DNA from 4 places in the Erwinia papayae genome. Region 3 is predicted to be linked to each of the others. Evidence: predicted binding sites of a transcription regulator. Region 3 holds the regulator's gene; each other region holds the start of a gene.

Evidence for each region. The regulator PurR, encoded in region 3, represses purine synthesis genes. The targets are predictions, from matches to a motif close to CANGCAAACGTTTGCNTG.
Region 1: a site for PurR is predicted at 1,437-1,454, ahead of AC3RPL_RS20275 (NCS2 family permease). Genes of this name have one in related genera too.
Region 2: a site for PurR is predicted at 1,495-1,512, ahead of epd (erythrose-4-phosphate dehydrogenase). Genes of this name have one in related genera too.
Region 4: a site for PurR is predicted at 1,746-1,763, ahead of purM (phosphoribosylformylglycinamidine cyclo-ligase). Genes of this name have one in related genera too.

What each region holds. Positions count from the first base shown of each region.
Region 1 is NZ_JBZCHT010000013.1:905,517-908,673, reverse strand. Features, by position in the region: gene phoU (phosphate signaling complex protein PhoU) at 1-415, shown strand, start outside; gene AC3RPL_RS20280 (hypothetical protein) at 945-1,253, shown strand; gene AC3RPL_RS20275 (NCS2 family permease) at 1,538-2,851, shown strand; gene AC3RPL_RS20270 (4'-phosphopantetheinyl transferase family protein) at 2,872-3,157, opposite strand, start outside.
Region 2 is NZ_JBZCHT010000002.1:303,308-306,464, forward strand. Features, by position in the region: gene pgk (phosphoglycerate kinase) at 1-380, opposite strand, end outside; gene epd (erythrose-4-phosphate dehydrogenase) at 403-1,449, opposite strand; gene AC3RPL_RS01405 (bactofilin family protein) at 1,919-2,647, shown strand; gene tkt (transketolase) at 2,686-3,157, opposite strand, start outside.
Region 3 is NZ_JBZCHT010000009.1:1,202,505-1,205,661, forward strand. Features, by position in the region: gene AC3RPL_RS10530 (C40 family peptidase) at 339-1,145, shown strand; gene cydH (cytochrome bd-I oxidase subunit CydH) at 1,185-1,274, opposite strand; gene purR (HTH-type transcriptional repressor PurR) at 1,556-2,581, shown strand; gene punR (DNA-binding transcriptional activator PunR) at 2,687-3,157, opposite strand, start outside.
Region 4 is NZ_JBZCHT010000002.1:20,457-23,613, forward strand. Features, by position in the region: gene uraA (uracil permease) at 1-719, opposite strand, end outside; gene upp (uracil phosphoribosyltransferase) at 972-1,598, opposite strand; gene purM (phosphoribosylformylglycinamidine cyclo-ligase) at 1,831-2,871, shown strand; gene purN (phosphoribosylglycinamide formyltransferase) at 2,868-3,157, shown strand, end outside.

The sequences.
Region 1 (3,157 bases), on a different contig from region 3:
AATCAGCCGTACCGCGCTGAAGAAGTTTGGTCAACAGCATCAGCCGTTACTGGTGAGTCTGGAATCGCTGGGCTACCACACCATCCAGATGCTGCATGATGTGCTGGATGCGTTTGCGCGAATGGATCTGAGCGCCGCCATCGAAATTTACCGCGAGGATAAGAAGGTCGATCAGGAATATGAGGGCATCGTACGCCAGCTGATGACCTATATGATGGAAGACCCGCGCACGATTCCCAGCGTGCTGACGGCACTGTTCTGTGCCAGGGCCATCGAACGGATTGGCGATCGCTGCCAGAATATCTGTGAAATCATTTTCTATTTCGTCAAAGGTCAGGATTTCCGTCATGTGGGCGGGGACCAGCTTGATAAGCTGTTAACCGGCGATGATGAGAGCGGAAATCTGCCGGGATGATTCCTGTTGGCCGGGATTGCCTGGCCAGTTCGAAATAAGGGTTCGTTTAAGGTTGAATCAAGGTGATAACAACGCCATTTGTTGCCGGCCATTAAAAATGGCTGGCATGAAGATGGATCATTCTCAAACCAGATTATGACCTGCCGCGCAGCTGCCCACGCCTCAGTTTTTTCCGCAGGATAGTCACCTGAAGCGATTTCACGACAGCTGAAAAAAAGACCCGCAATAATGCAGCCTCATCGCCATCTTTGAACCGTCGAACTTCCATAATCCTCCCTCATGCATCAATTCTGAATCATATTCCAGGCATCTGGTTGTGCTGTTATAGGGAGTGTATTGCGACTCCTCAGCGTTGGTCAGTCTTTTCCGGAAAAATAAGAGGCAAGATATGACCAGAGATGTAGGGATTGCCTGATTGTTGAGTATGTAAAGAATAAGATAAGGTTGTATCTGTTTTTTGTTGGGAAAGTTATCTGGCTTCAGACAGTTTTTTTAAATACTGGAATTTCAAAAATGGTCGGCAGCATTATTGCTGGCATTATTCAGCCGTAAGTTAATTATTAAAGGACAAGATATGAGCAATCTGTCAGCACTCAAAACTTTTGCTGTAGCAACAGTTACTTTTATTGGCCTGCAAGGCATGGCATTTGCGGATGCCAGTCAGGCTGCTTCTGTTAAAGCCCCACAGAATGTGGTTCAGCAGAGCAAAAATAGCGCTCTGACTGGTGGCGCTGATGCAACTGAGATCAAGGTTGCTGGACGTCTGAGCAGTGGTTTGCGTATCAACCATGCCTGCGATGATACTGGCCTGCCGTGCCCATCTGACAGCAACTCCTGATAAGTAACACGGGTTGCGTGTTTTTCAAACGTCTGCTGGCGTCGTTGTTATGACGCCAGCATTTATATCCCGCCTGAAAAATAAATTCTGCTTTGCTGACTTAAAAAAAGTCACTCTTTGTAGTGCACGATAATAAATTCTCCGCATATTGTCCTTTTAAAACCGATAATTCTGGCTCGATGCAGCGCAATCGGTTGCGAAAAAACGCCCGCACCATCTACCAAATTAAAAATTATCGGTTAGGATAGCCGACGGCCCTCTTCTCCAATTTTTGGAATCTTTTAATGAATAATTCAGGTCTACTACAGCGGATCTTCAAACTACAGGAACATGGTACGACCGTTCGTACTGAAGTGATTGCAGGTTTTACCACTTTCCTGACCATGGTCTATATCGTCTTTGTTAACCCTCAGATTCTTGGTGTAGCCGGTATGAACACTCAGGCGGTATTTGTCACCACCTGCCTGATTGCTGCTGCTGGCAGTATTTTGATGGGGCTGGTGGCTAACCTGCCCGTCGCCCTGGCACCGGCAATGGGCCTGAATGCATTTTTTGCTTTTGTCGTGGTTGGCGCGATGGGCATTTCCTGGCAGGTTGGGATGGGGGCGATCTTCTGGGGAGCCGTCGGACTGCTGCTGCTGACGCTGTTTCGGGTTCGCTACTGGATGATTGCCAATATTCCGGTAAGCCTGCGGGTTGGTATTACTGCGGGGATCGGGCTGTTTATTGCGATGATCGGCCTGAAAAATGCCGGTATCGTGGTGCCAAATAAAGACACGCTGGTTGCAGTCGGGGATCTGACTTCCCACAGCGTTCTGTTGGGTGCGCTGGGCTTCTTTATCATTGCTATTCTGGCGTCCCGCAATATTCATATCGCCGTGCTGGTTTCGGTGGTCATTACCACGCTGATTGGCCTGGCGCTTGGCGATGTGAAATATGGCGGCGTATTTGCGGTTCCAGGCGCCATGACGTCGGTGCTGGGACAGGTCGATCTGGCGGGTTCATTCAATGTTGGCATGGCGGGTATCATTTTCTCCTTCATGCTGGTTAACCTGTTTGACTCATCAGGTACGCTGATTGGCGTAACCGATAAGGCTGGCCTGACCGACGAAAAAGGCACCTTCCCACGTATGAAGCAGGCCCTGTTTGTGGACAGCGTCAGTTCAGTAGCCGGTGCTTATATCGGGACCTCTTCAGTTACTGCATATATCGAAAGCTCTTCCGGCGTCTCTATTGGAGGACGTACAGGCCTAGTGGCGGTTGTTACCGGTATTCTGTTCCTGCTGGTCATGTTTCTGTCGCCGCTGGCGGGTATGGTGCCTGCTTATGCTGCTGCGGGGGCGCTGATTTATGTTGGTGTACTGATGACATCAAGTCTTGCCCGCGTTAAATGGGATGACCTGACTGAAGCTGTCCCGGCCTTTGTCACCACGGCAATGATGCCATTCAGTTTCTCGATTACCGAAGGTATTGCCCTCGGTTTTATCTCTTATTGTGTTATGAAGCTTGGCACAGGCCGCTGGCGTGAAATCAGCCCGTGCGTGGTGGTTGTGGCACTGCTGTTTATTCTGAAGATTGTGTTTATCGACGCCCACTGATACTTAATTCCAGGTCGGAGCTATCCCTCCGGCCTGCCTTCTGTTTGCAATTTTTCCTGTTTATGCAGATTGGTCAGACGCAGCATTTTCGGGCTCAGATTTCGCGTTGAAATCTGTATATCCTGCAACTGTTTCCAGTTTTCACGGCCATCAAACTCCCACATGTGCAGTCGTGCATCACCTGGTGAAAGGGCACATGACCAGATAATCAGTGGCTCGACATCAGAAATAATCTGAATATCAACCGCCTCCTGTACACGCAGCTTTCCTGAAGCGGGGTGTAGCTGCAGCCCTGGATTTTCCTGC
Region 2 (3,157 bases), on a different contig from region 3:
TTCGCGAGGGTTTCGTCGTCTTTCTTTTCGCCTTTGTTGAAGCGAACGTTTTCCAGAACCACCAGCTCACCGGCTGCAACCTCAACGCCTTCCAGATAATCCTTCGCCAGACGCACAGGCGCGGACAATTTATCTTTCAGATAATTAACGACGGGCAGAAGGGAGAACTCTTCGTTATATTCACCTTCAGTCGGACGTCCCAGATGGGAGGTAACCATTACTTTTGCACCCTGTTTCAGGGCGGCTTCGATGGTCGGCAGCGAAGCACGGATACGCGCATCTGACGTAACCTTCCCTTCTTTCACCGGTACGTTTAAATCGGAGCGAATCAGTACACGTTTCCCGGCAAGATCCAGTTCGGTCATCTTAATTACAGACATGGTGAGTCCTCTCGTTGATTCTCTAAATTTTAAAGGCGCAACCCGCGCCCTGGCTGAAGCCGCTTGCGGCCATCGCTAACGTGGTGTCAAGCATCCGGTTAGCAAAGCCCCATTCATTGTCGCACCAGACCAGTGTTTTGATCAGATGCTGACCGCTGACCCGCGTTTGCGTGCCGTCCACAATGGCACTGTGCGGATCGTGGTTAAAATCTATGGAGACTAACGGTAATTCCGTGTAGTCAACTATACCACTAAATGCTCCCTCTGCGGCATTAAGCAGCAACGCGTTGACCTCTGCGGCATTTACCGCTGCTCTCACACTCACGCTCAGGTCAATTGCCGTCACGTTTATCGTCGGGACACGCACGGCAATGGCTTCAAAACAGTCGCTGAATTTCGGAAAAATACGCGAAATGCCAGCGGCAAGACGGGTATCAACCGGAATGATTGACTGACTGGCCGCTCGGGTTCGCCGCAAATCGGTATGGTAGGCATCAATGACCTGCTGATCGTGCATGGCAGAGTGAATGGTGGTGACCGTGCCTGACTCAATACCGAAAGCGTCATCCAGTAGTTTGATAACAGGAATTATGCAGTTAGTCGTGCAGGAGGCATTGGAAACGATTCTGTCGTCAGGCCTGAGGGCCTGTTGATTCACGCCGTAAACCACTGTGGCATCAAGATCGTGACCACCCGGATGTGAAAACAGGACTTTTTTTGCCCCGGCAGCAAGATGTGCCTCGCCGTCGGCGCGGCTGCCGTACACGCCGGTGCAGTCCAGCACCACATCCACATTCAGCTCATGCCACGGAAGGCTGCTAATCTCTGCCCGGTGCAGCAGGCGAATGCAATCCTCACCCACCCACAGAGAATCACTTTGCTGGCGAACAGGCCAGGCGAAACGGCCATGACTGGTGTCGTATTTCAGTAAATGCGCCATACCGGCAGCTTCAGCCAACTCATTAATGGCTACGACAGTGATTTCGTCATGGCGTCCTGTTTCATAAAGCGCACGCAGCACATTACGTCCAATACGACCAAAACCATTTATGGCAATGCGAACCGTCATATCACCCCTGCATCAGAATTCGGTACAAAACTGGAGCGTTAGCCTGAGGCAGACGTTTACGCTTGTACAGAGAATTCTTACGCACTCATCAAGACTTTTAAGCTAACTTTCAGCAATGATAACAATAACTGAAACGGTTCAGCTACAATAGAGATTATCAGGAATAATTGGAATGGATACCTGTCGCAATAAGCTAAAAATCTGACCAGGATCACATTTAGTAATCTCACAGTTTAAAATCTTAACCACGATCCTGGGCTGCGGAGTAAAGTAAATGACGCTAAATGTAACCAGTGTGTCGCCGGATGTTAGTATTAACGAGGCTGGTTACCGCACACTGGCCACGTCACAATCGTGGCGACTCAGTAATCGCTCCAGGGAAGGAGTGCCGGGTTAAGAAATATCCGATCGCCATTGCGGTGATTGCTGCCCTCCTCTCTCCTTCCTCTGGTATTAACCGCACCGGAATATGAATTACAACCTGCTTTGGTTTGTCTGGCTAATCTGGCTCCTGGTACTGATTACATTCAGCCTGGGCTGGGAAACCTCACTGGAACTGATCCGCCAGTTCAAAGGCTTGTTGTTCGGGCTGGCTTCGACCATTGTTGCCGGAGCAACATTCAGGAATTTATTGTTTAATAAGGAAATAACGATGTTTAAACGCAAAGACAACATAATCATCCCACCGCAATCCTCCCTTCCTCCCTCATCAGCAGCTGACGCAATGCCTGAGAGTGAAATCATGGAGCATGAGGAAACGGTTTCTGCCGTCACCGTACACAATAAATCAGATACCACCACTATCCCGGAAACCTGTCTGATTGTGGGGGAAATCAATGCAATCGGTGACATCCATATTAATGGTACGGTCAATGGTGTTATCAATTCTGAAAAAACCGTCTTTGTGCAGAAAAATGGTCGGGTGGATGGAGAGGTCTATGCAAATCGCATCGAAATCAGCGGCGAGCTGAAAGGAGTTTGTCGCAGCCATGAGCTGGCAGTGAATGCGAACGGGCATCTGGACGGCACTATCGAGTGCGAGTCGCTTTCGGTAAACCAGAACGGACGCTTCTATGGTCATTCCAAACCCTATCAGCAGGAGCCAAAGGAAGAGGAAAAAGCATCGGTACAGAAAATTACGGAACCCATGTTTCCGCTAAGTCAGGATTTTCACCTGCGGGAACAGACTGTGGGGTAAAAGAGGAAAGGTTCGCCCGCAAGGGCGAACCTCAGATATCAGAGCAGGCCTTTGGCCATGGCGACCACATTATCCACGGTGAAACCAAACACTTTAAACAGCTCACCTGCCGGTGCGGACTCACCAAAGGTGGTCATACCGATGATTGCACCATTCAGACCGGTGTATTTGTACCAGTAATCGGCAATCCCAGCTTCAATTGCCACCCTTGCGCTGACCGCTTTCGGCAGGACAGATTCGCGGTAAGCCGCATCCTGCTTATCAAAAGCATCAGTCGATGGCATGGAAACCACCCGAACCTTACGACCTTCCGCGCTCAGCTTTTCATATGCGCCAACGGCAAGTTCAACTTCCGAACCTGTCGCAATCAGGATCACCTCTGGCTGACCTTCGCACTCTTTCAGCACGTAACCGCCTCGCGCCACATTCGCCAGTTGCTGTGCGTCGCGTGGCTGCTGTGCCAGATTCTGACGGGAGAAGATCAGGGCTGTAGGCCCGTCCTGACGCTCA
Region 3 (3,157 bases):
ATACTTCGTGTCTTATTATTGTAGCGATTATGAACCAACGTTAAAACGACATTTTATTCAGGGTAAAAGTCCACCAGGAAGATACCTGTTAACATCCTGATTAAAATACGATTACAAACACTTTTATTACCTGCACGCATAATCTGAGTACAAATGCTGCGCATTAACAGTGCCATTTAATGTCATTTTTACAGCTTTTACGTGTTATGCATTCCTGAAACAAAAAAGGTGTTAACTTTGACCAGGAAGTTCGATTAGAATCGGACTGTCAATCTGAAAGATATCCTAATTCAACCACGCTCCGGCCCCGGCGGGAGCATAAACTGCTAACGGTAACGATGCGTTTACTCATCACGCTTATCATGCTGGCTACAGCTCAGCTGTTTTTCAATATGGCGCACGCATCGCCCCATACCCCTGTTAATGCTAATCACCACAAAACTGACAGCAACACCACGGCACGAGAAGATGAACGGCGTAAGCGACGTCCGGTGAAAAGCAGTTCCAGCAAAGTAAAAGAAGTCAGTAGCAAAAAATCCCGTCTGACTGCGGTCAATAAATTCAAACTAAAAAAACGCAATACCGTCAGGGTAAATGTAACAACCGCATCAGTTAAAGAAACATTGCCGGTGTATAAAAGACGATATGGGCGCCATCACGGCAATACGGTAGTGCAGCCGGATGAGATGGCTTACAGTGTTGCCCCGCTGAAGCTCAGCAGAGCACACCGCGCCCGCTACCAGAAAGCACGTGAAACGGCGATGAACAAACTGATGGGCCAGCTGGGTAAACCTTATCAGTGGGGCGGAACATCGCCGAAAACCGGTTTCGATTGCAGCGGTCTGGTCTGGTACGCTTATAAAGATCTGGTGAAATTCAAAATTCCACGCACGGCCAATGAGATGTACCATCTGCGCGATGCGGCTTCGATCAGACGTGACGATCTCGAAAAAGGCGATCTGGTTTTTTTTCGTATAAATGGCCGCGGTACTGCCGATCATGTTGGGGTTTATCTGGGTAATGGTAAATTTATTCAGTCGCCGCGAACCGGCAAAGATATTCAGGTCAGCGCACTAAGCGAAGATTACTGGCAACGCCACTATATTGGTGCACGCCGGATGATGACGCCAAAAACTATTCGCTGATTCACTCTCAAGGCCGTTCCGGGGAGCGGCCTTATTTTTTCAGTGCAGCACTGCGGTGAAGCTGAATGCAACAATCATCAGTAAAGCGCCGATGGTTGTCAGTAGTGAAAATTTAAGATTGGTATCCATCTGTTACCCTCGATAACCACAGCGTTTATGGCGTCATTGATTTTCCCATAGTTGCCAGTAAAAATCTCGTTTTCTCTGCTCAGGCTTGTTAGAATTCTTACGCATTACTTCAGGTCACCGTATCGTTCATATTCATTTTCTGGCACAGACCTTTTCCCTTTCTGATGTCTCCGCAAGACACCGTATAGCTTTGTTAACAGACATCAGGTTTTTGTATTTGAAGCAATCGTTTAACAAACTAATTATCAGTAAGTTACGAGATATCCAGGAGTAGCGAGTTAATGGCAACAATAAAAGATGTGGCCAGACGTGCGGGCGTATCAACCACCACCGTTTCCCACGTTATTAATAAAACCCGCTTTGTCGCTGAAGAAACGCGAGAAGCCGTGTGGAGTGCCATCAAAGAATTACATTACTCTCCCAGTGCAGTCGCCCGCAGCCTGAAGGTGAATAACACTAAAACCATAGGCCTGTTAGCCACCTCAAGCGAAGCGCCCTACTTTGCTGAGATTATTGAGGCGGTAGAAAATTGCTGCTTTGAGAAAGGCTATACCCTGATTTTAGGTAATGCCCATAATGACCTGCAAAAACAGCAGGCCTATCTCTCTATGATGGCGCAGAAGCGGGTAGATGGTCTGTTGGTCATGTGTTCTGAATATCCTGCGCCGTTAATTACCTTACTGGAAGAGAGTCGTCATATTCCAATGGTAGTGATGGACTGGGGCGAATCGCGCGGCGATTTTACCGATACCGTACTGGATAATGCCTTTGAAGGCGGCTACCTGGCAGGCCGCTATCTGATCGACCGTGGTCACCGCGACATCGGAGTGATCCCCGGTCAGATGGAACGGAATACCGGAGGTGGACGCCATGCTGGATTCCTTAAAGCCCTTGCTGAAGCGGATATTCCGTTACGGGAAGAGTGGCTGGTTCAGGGTGATTTTGAGCCGGAATCCGGCTACCACGCTATGCAGCAAATCCTCTCACAAAAACAGCGCCCCAGTGCAGTGTTCTGTGGCGGTGACATTATGGCAATGGGAGCGATATGCGCAGCAGATGAAATGGGGCTGCGTGTCCCACAGGATATTTCGGTGATCGGGTATGATAATGTGCGTAACGCTCGTTTTTTTGCTCCTTCACTGACCACGATTCATCAGCCTAAGGAACAGCTGGGTGAAACCGCTTTTGCTATGCTGCTGGATCGTATAACCAGCAAACGTGAAGAACCACAAACAATTGAAGTGCACCCCACACTGATTGAACGTCGCTCGGTGGCTGATGGTCCTTTCAGGAAACACCGGCAATAATTCTTATACCGCCTCTGATGTCAGGGGCGGCCGCTTCACCAGCCACAGCTCTGACGTACAGAGCAGCGCCTGAACAGTAAAAACGGACATGGCAGACCGGTGGGTTTATATCTCTTCCGCAAGCCATTCGCTGTTCAAGGTGTCGGTATCTCCCAGATAATCCAGTAGCCAGCTCAACGCAGGTGAGGCCGTTTGTTCTGACCAACTCACACAGCAGGGGCTGTCAGGAAAAACCGTTTCCAGCTGCAAAACTTTGAGTGCTCCCCTGCTTATAAGGGGGCGCGAAAGATGCGCAGGCACCATTCCCACACATAATCCGGATAACAGACAGTCAATGCCGCTTTCCCAGTCTGGCACCACCATCCGGCGCTGATTATCCAGGGTCCAGGTCGTTCTTCTGGTTAGAGAACGGGAGGTGTCCTCCAGACCGAGAGAAGGCCATGCACGTATGCTCTCCTCACTGACCGGCCCCTGAAGCTGAGCAAGGGGGTGCCCGGCCTCTACCACGCAATGCCAGCCAAGCATTCCCATGCTGCGAAAAGCAAAACGTCCACCAACCGGAATAGCCTGAGTTGC
Region 4 (3,157 bases), on a different contig from region 3:
GCAATCACCACCAGTGCGGCAGGCAGGATGGTCAGCATCGCATACCACTCAAAGCGCGGTGTATAGAAAGTCGGCAGCGCAAACCACGGCGCGGCTTCTACCGCCGACCAGTTCACCATGCCCATGCCCCAGGAGAGGATATAGCCCACCAGAACCCCAATCAGGATCGGGATAATGGCGAGAAAGCCACGAAACAGCACCGAACCAAACACCGTCACCCCCAGCGTAACCAGCGAGATAAAAATGCTTTTACCCTCAACGGCCGCACCAGAAGCAGGCAACAGACCGGCCATCTTTGCCGCCACGCCCGCCAGCTCCAGACCAATGACCGCCACAATAGCCCCCATCGCCGCAGGTGGAAACATCACATCCAGCCAGCCGGTGCCCGCTTTTTTGACAATCAGCGCGACCAGGCAGAACAGCACACCGCAGAGAATAAAGCCCCCCAGCGCTACCTCATATCCCAGTGGCAGCAGCAGTAACACTGGCGAAATAAAAGCAAAGCTGGATCCCAGATAGGCCGGAATTTTCCCCTTACAGATAAACAGGTACAGCAGCGTGCCGATGCCGTTAAACAGCAGCACGGTGGCCGGATTAATATGAAAAAGGATGGGAACCAGCACCGTTGCGCCAAACATGGCGAACAGATGCTGGAAGCTGAGTGGAATGGTTTGCAGCAGCGGAGGCCGCTCACTGACGCCAATCGCGCGACGTGTCATTGTGTTTACCCTTCTGTTTTGCCGAAAAAAAACCGACTCTCAGGTCGGCTTAAACTAAAAATTAAACTATCAGCCCTTGATGCAGGGCACCTTGTTGCTGATGGCGTACAGGCAATGCCGCCGGGCGCAAGCCAGATGACACAGCCCTGGCGCGGGACAACACGGCAGGTGCAGCGCCTGTCAGCGCCTTTACCACGCCAGAACGGGCATTCTGAGCCCGGCGCAGCGTCAACGTCCCCCGCCAGCAGACCATTACTTAGTACCAAAAATCTTGTCGCCCGCATCGCCAAGGCCCGGAATAATATAGCCTTTCTCGTTCAACCCCTTGTCCACGGAAGCGGTGTATAACTCCACGTCCGGATGCGCTTTCTCCAGCGCGGCGATCCCTTCCGGGGCCGCCACCAGCACCAGCACTTTGATGCTGCTGCAACCCGCTTTCTTCAACAGGTCAATGGTGGCAATCATCGAACCGCCGGTCGCCAGCATCGGGTCAACCACCAGCGCCATACGCTCTTCGATATTGGAAACCAGCTTCTGGAAATACGGCACCGGCTCCAGCGTCTCTTCATCGCGATAGACGCCCACCACGCTGATGCGCGCGCTGGGGACATTTTCCAGCACGCCCTCCATCATGCCCAGCCCGGCACGCAGAATCGGCACCACGGTAATCTTTTTCCCCTTAATCTGCTCGATGGTCACCGGGCCATTCCAGCCTTCAATCGTCACGGTTTCCGTCTCTAAATCGGCAGTGGCTTCATAGGTCAGCAAACTTCCCACTTCTGAAGCAAGCTCACGAAAGCGCTTGGTGCTTACGTCATGCTCGCGCATCAGGCCCAGTTTATGTTTGACCAGCGGGTGTCTGACTTCCACGATCTTCATTGTTGTTCTCCCGGAGTGTTAAGCTTGAAAAAAAATCGGGCGATTATAGCCTTTTTTGGCTCCTGAGCCCTATCACTTAATCTCACTTCTGCACGTCCCGTCCCCTCCGACAAAACGACGCCCGGCACAACGGTGCTGAAGAACGCACTCGCAAACGTTTGCCTGCGCTGTTAGAATTGCCGCGCTTTATTTTCCATACCACCACAACCGCAAATCGCGTGGGGATTTCGCAGTGACCGACAAAACCTCTCTCAGTTATAAAGACGCCGGCGTTGATATTGATGCGGGCAACGCTTTAGTCGATCGTATCAAAGGCGTAGTGAAAAAGACCCGCCGCCCGGAAGTGATGGGTGGACTGGGCGGTTTCGGTGCCCTTTGTGCCCTGCCGCAAAAATACCGCGAGCCGGTTCTGGTTTCCGGCACCGACGGCGTCGGCACCAAGCTGCGTCTGGCGATGGATCTGAAGCGCCACGATACCATCGGTATCGACCTGGTTGCGATGTGCGTAAACGATCTGGTGGTCCAGGGTGCCGAACCGCTGTTTTTTCTCGACTACTACGCCACCGGCAAACTGGATGTCGATACGGCGGCCAGCGTGATTACCGGTATTGCTGAAGGATGCTCTCAGTCTGGCTGCGCGCTGGTTGGTGGCGAAACGGCAGAAATGCCCGGCATGTATCACGGAGAAGATTATGACGTGGCTGGTTTCTGTGTCGGCGTGGTGGAAAAATCAGAAATTATCGACGGCAGTAAAGTGCAGGATGGCGACGTACTGATTGCGCTGGGTTCAAGCGGTCCGCACTCTAACGGCTACTCACTGGTACGTAAAATCCTTGAGGTCAGCAACAGCAATCCGGAGTCGGTAATGCTGGAAGGTAAACCGCTTGCAGACCACCTGCTGGCCCCTACCCGCATCTATGTGAAAAACATCCTCAGCCTGATTGAGCAGGTTGATGTCCATGCGATAGCGCATCTCACCGGCGGCGGCTTCTGGGAAAATATTCCACGGGTGCTGCCAGAAAACACCCAGGCGGTACTGGATGAATCCAGCTGGCAGTGGCCGGCGGTCTTTGACTGGATGCAGCAGGCCGGTAACGTCAGCCGCTTTGAGATGTACCGCACCTTTAACTGCGGTGTGGGCATGGTTATCGCTCTCAGCCCATCTGATGCGGACAGAGCCGTGCAGCTGATGCAGGATGCCGGTGAGAAAGCCTGGAAAATTGGGGTGATCAACGCCTCTGACGCCACCGAGCGTGTGGTCATTAATCCATGAAACGTCTGGTAGTGTTGTTGTCCGGCAACGGAAGCAATCTTCAGGCAATTCTGGATGCCTGCCAGCAACAGCGGATCAACGGCAGCGTGGCTGCCGTGTTCAGCAATCAGCCCGCCGCTTATGGCCTTGAGCGTGCGCGCGCTGCCGGTGTGCCCGCGTATGCCCTGCTCCCTGCTGAATTTGCTGACCGGGAGGCCTTCGACGCACAACTGATGCAGGAGATCGATGCCTGTGCCCCCGACCTGGTGGTGCTGGCAGGCTACATGCGTATCCTCAGCCCGGCTTT